DNA from 2 places in the Cycloclasticus sp. P1 genome. Region 1 is predicted to be linked to the other one. Evidence: predicted binding sites of a transcription regulator. Region 1 holds the regulator's gene; the other holds the start of a gene.

Region 1 (2,425 bases):
AGCGGCGTTCTTAACTCATGCGATGCATTCGACACAAAGTCTTTTCGCACTTGATTCGTGCGCTCAACCTTAGTGACATCTCGTATCAACAATAAACGTTCATCGTCACCATATGGCAATACCCTTATTTCAATCTTTTCTGCCGACCAGCTGGTGTCTATTACAGGCGCCTCGATCACAATGGCGTCATCGCTCTTGAGATTTTTAAGAAAGTGCGTAAACCGAGGATGCCTTACTAAATGATTAATCAGTTGCCCGGTATCTTCTTTTTTTAAAATAAGTAGCTGGGAGGCTTGCTTATTGAACCACTTAATCTCATTAGACAATGAAAGAATAACCACACCATCTGGAAAAACAGAAATTAACTTTTTAAACCGTTCCAGTTGGTATTTAACACTGTCTTTTTGTGCCAGCCCCTGCATCTTAGATTGATAGATGTCTTCCGAAATTTGACCAAACAAGCCATCTTCAAACGGCAGGTCATGATCACCAGACTTCTTAGACCACCTATATAAACGTTGTAACCGACGATATTGAAAGACAATGTAAGCCAATAAAAAAAGTGCCAACACCTCGACGGGGTAACCGACTAACACACCCAAAACACCGACTGTTAAAAACCACAACAGAAAGGTGTTTCGCTCATAGTTATGATTTATATTCACGCGTTTAAATTCACCAATTTATAACCAAACCCTCTTACCGTTTGAACCAAGTCTGCACAACCCTGAGCATCTAATATCCGTCTTAAACGCCTAATGTGTACATCAACGGTACGATCTTCTACGTAGACATTATCGCCCCATACATTATCAAGCAGCTGATTGCGAGAGAACACTTTATTGGGGTTTGTAGCAAAGAAAGACAGCAATTTATACTCTGTCGGGCTCATCATCAGGTCCACCTTATTGATAGTGACTCGATGACTCGATGGGTCAATAAACAATGGGCCAATTGATATCACCCCTGTTTCATTTTCTGTACTGCTTCGTCGTAAGACCGCTTTCATTCTGGCAATCAGCTCTTGCACAGAAAAAGGCTTGGTTACATAATCGTCTGCGCCTGTTTCCAAGCCCGATACTTTATCTTCTTCCGCGCTGCGTGCCGTCAACAGGATAATCGGGATACGTTTGTTTTCTTCTTGATTCTTTAAAAACTTGATCCAATCTGGCCCACTAATTCCGGGTAACATCCAATCTAACAAGATAATATCGGGCGTCGTATCTCGCAAAGACTCTTGCGCTCTCATTACATCTTTACACCACGTTACTTCAATATTATTCGTTTGAAGAGAAAGTTGTAGCATTTCGCCAATATCCTCATCGTCTTCAACCATCAATACATTCATTGTTTCCATAAAAAAGCCATTTAAGTAAGTGTTTACAGAATACCTAATATTTATGACAACACGGTGACAATTTACAAACTACTTCTAACTTGGTTCAGAAAAAGCCCTGTCTCTAATTATTAAAAATAACAGTAACGCACTGAACCACCTTAAGGCGCCTGCGGTTTCTCAACCAGTAAACTTTTTATAATGTCCTTTTATATGAACGTCATATAACTGTCATATTATTGATTGATACTCCCCACCTATGACACATGATGAAAAACTACACTATCAATCGCTTTTAGATATATTAGCAACAGACTCACTGACTCCGCTCTTTCAGCCAATCATTTCGATGAAAGACAATAAAATTTATGGTTACGAAGGCTTAATTCGTGGTCCCTCTAATGGTCCGTTACACTCCCCCATCAACCTTTTTAACGCTGCGGCTAAATATGATCGGCTTGCCGAATTAGATTTACTTTGTCGAAAAGTAAGCATTCAACGGTTTGGCGAACTTAATTTAAATGCCCGATTATTTATTAACACCATTCCTGAAATTCTCTTACAAAAAGATTATCAGCATGGCCACACATTAAAGTATATAAAAGACTCTAATTTAGATGCTAGCCAAGTGGTTATTGAACTGACTGAGCAATACCCTATTGAAGATTATGACCTAATGGCAAGTGCAACCAAATACTATCAAGACATGGGGTTTTCCATCGCCATCGACGATTTAGGTGCGGGCTATTCAGGCTTAAGAACCTGGTCTGAAATTAAACCCGACTTCGTAAAAATTGACCGTCATTTTTTAAATGACATTCATAACGATATCAACAAGCAAAAATTTGTACAGTCTATTGTAGATATTGCAAAAGGTGTTGACTGCAAAGTGATAGCTGAAGGTATCGAGCTACGCGGTGAGTACCTACAGGCTAATGCGATGGCTATTGATTATGCACAAGGTTTTTACTTTGCCCGCCCCAATTCCAAACCAACTGAGTTATTGGATTGCTCGTTATTTTCAAGCAGAAAAAATAACTTCAAACCTAAATTTAATATAGAACGGAAAAACAATACCGCTGCAAAATT
Region 2 (2,425 bases), 990 kb from region 1:
AAAGTAGTGCGTATAAAAAGAGGCTGACCTACAACTTAAAGAAGGCGCTAGTTTAAGTTCGTGATTGTTATGCCTAACACAAGTTTTAGCAAAATTGCTTGCAGCTGTACCCAACAGGTCCTGTATCGGTTCTTGATAGGTAAAAAACAGTTGAAAGATAACAAGAACACCAAGGCTAACCAGCACATAACCGTTGCCGGTAAACCTTGCCCAGTTAAATACCGAAGCCATGGTATAGATGGGGTAGCCAGTTTGATTTAACTCAATTAGTCATTTTTTGACGCGACTTTTAACAGGCGATTTTTACTCTTGAGACGATAAAAAAAATTCGGCTCGCTGATGACATAAATATCACCGTCTTTGTCCATTGTTATACCTTCAGCCTGCGGTACATCATCGTGCAAACCAGCATTCCCTCTACTCAAGTCCAATCGGCTGATTTCAATCCCTTCTTTATTGACTTCAACCATTTGACGAGATTCGTCACTTAAGAGTATTAGGTGGCCTGTTTGATCGTCATAATGCACCCCTGAGTAATCCTCACCGCCAAAAGAGGTTTTTTCTAAAGAAAACGGCGTTGAAATAGCAATATCAGATGATTCAACAAAACCCGACAGCTTTATCAGTTGACGAGGTGTTTTCTCGTTAATGATAAATAAATCCCCACTGTCTTGGTTATAAGTTAACCCTTCAAATCCTTTGTTTTTACCTGATGTTATGGCCAACTGAAGGCTCTTTAAGCCCGCCCTATTAACAACCTTTGTTTGCGCATTAATATCGAACATTACCAAGGTTCTTTTTCGCTCTTCAACCACGGCATATCGTTCGCCGCCGAGATACATCACCCCTTCTGTGTCTTCGAAGCCAATTAAATCAATACGACGAATTAGCTCACCGTCTTTTGTCAGCTCCAGTAGCGTTTCTGGGTTATTAACAACAGCAAATAATGTATTGGTATTGCTGTTATAGGTTAGGCCAGATGCATTATCTTTAACACCCGCTATCATCTTGGGCGTTGCGTGAATTTCATAGCCACTTAAGCCAATTTGCTGTCCAGCAACTATGGGGGTTTCTTCACCGCTGAAGAGGCCGAATGAAATGACTAACATTAACAAGAGATAGATCAGGTTTTGCTTATTACAAACTTTTAAATCACCAATACGAGACTGCTCCAAAACAATTTTGAAGCAATAATCTAAACGAGATATTCGTGTGGTATTCAGCATGGCATTCATCCTTAGAATTTGCAGTGAATGTAACCAATGATGATGACAACGAAGTGTCAGAACGATGACAATATGCAGGCGCAAGGCACAAATACCCATCCCAGCCCTTTCCGTGTAACAGGAAAATTTCGCCCCATAAAATCAAAGGATTAGATACTGTCACGAACCTGTCATCTTGCCTCTACATAATAAAGTTTTAGTAAACAGCTTAGGTGGGTGAGGTGATCAAAAAATTAGAGGCGAAATATATTGCGAAAGAACTCAGCTGGCTGTCCTTTAACGAGCGCGTGCTACAAGAAGCAGCTGATAAATCCACACCTATTATAGAAAGAGTCCGGTTTTTAGGCATTTTTTCAAACAACCTAGATGAGTTTTTTAGGGTGCGCGTTGCCAATGTTAAGCGTCGGGTTCTTATTGAGAAAGACCTTGATGAACAAACACCGACCAAAAACTTGTTACGTGATATACAAAAAAAGGTCTTAAAGCTACAAGAAGAATTTGATGTCACTTACCATGAGGTATTGAAAGGGCTCGCGCATAAAAACATTTTCTTAATTAATGAAGATCAACTGAGCCCCGAGCAAGGAAACTGGCTACAAAAATACTTTACCAATCATCTACAAGGTTTTATTGAGCCTATTATTATCAATAAAAATACTAATTTAGCGGCCTTATTAAAAGATGACCTCAGCTATTTAATTTGTGAAATGCTGGGTGGTAAAAACATACAGTATGCAGCCATTGCGATACCAACCACAGACTCTCCTCGTTTTATTGAATTACCACGTGAAAAAGGTAAACGACGACGAGATATTATTATGTCCGACAATATTATTCGCTATTGCATAAACAATATTTTTGCCGCCTATTTTAATTACAAGGTCTGCAATGTTTACGCTATGAAGGTAACGGGAGATGCTGATTTCGGTCTAACCGATGATATTGATTTATCGGTTTTAGAAAAATTATCTATCGGTTTAAAGCAGCGCCTACATGCTAAGCCTGTGCGATTTGTGTACGAACGAGCCATGCCCGATCATGCTATCGACATGCTGAAATCTAAACTTGGCATTACACGTCATGATAGTGTGGTGCCAGGTGGCCGTTATCATAATTTCCGAGACTTTATTGACTTCCCTAATGTGGGGCGTAAACACCTTGAAAACCCTCCGTTAACACCTTTGGTTTCTAGGCAATTT

Evidence for each region. Region 1 encodes PhoB, which activates phosphate uptake and scavenging genes when phosphate is short. Its sites were predicted from a motif close to GNNTGTCATAAAACTGTCANAT; they were not measured.
Region 2: ppk1 (polyphosphate kinase 1) is a predicted target of PhoB. The motif match lies at 1,381-1,402, and genes of this name have one in related genera.

The regions. Positions count from the first base shown of each region.
Region 1 is NC_018697.1:318,581-321,005, reverse strand. Features, by position in the region: gene phoR (phosphate regulon sensor histidine kinase PhoR) at 1-665, opposite strand, end outside; gene phoB (phosphate regulon transcriptional regulator PhoB) at 662-1,357, opposite strand; gene Q91_RS01545 (GGDEF domain-containing protein) at 1,596-2,425, shown strand, end outside.
Region 2 is NC_018697.1:1,689,663-1,692,087, forward strand. Features, by position in the region: gene Q91_RS08105 (hypothetical protein) at 1-27, shown strand, start outside; gene Q91_RS08110 (SdiA-regulated domain-containing protein) at 267-1,226, opposite strand; gene ppk1 (polyphosphate kinase 1) at 1,448-2,425, shown strand, end outside.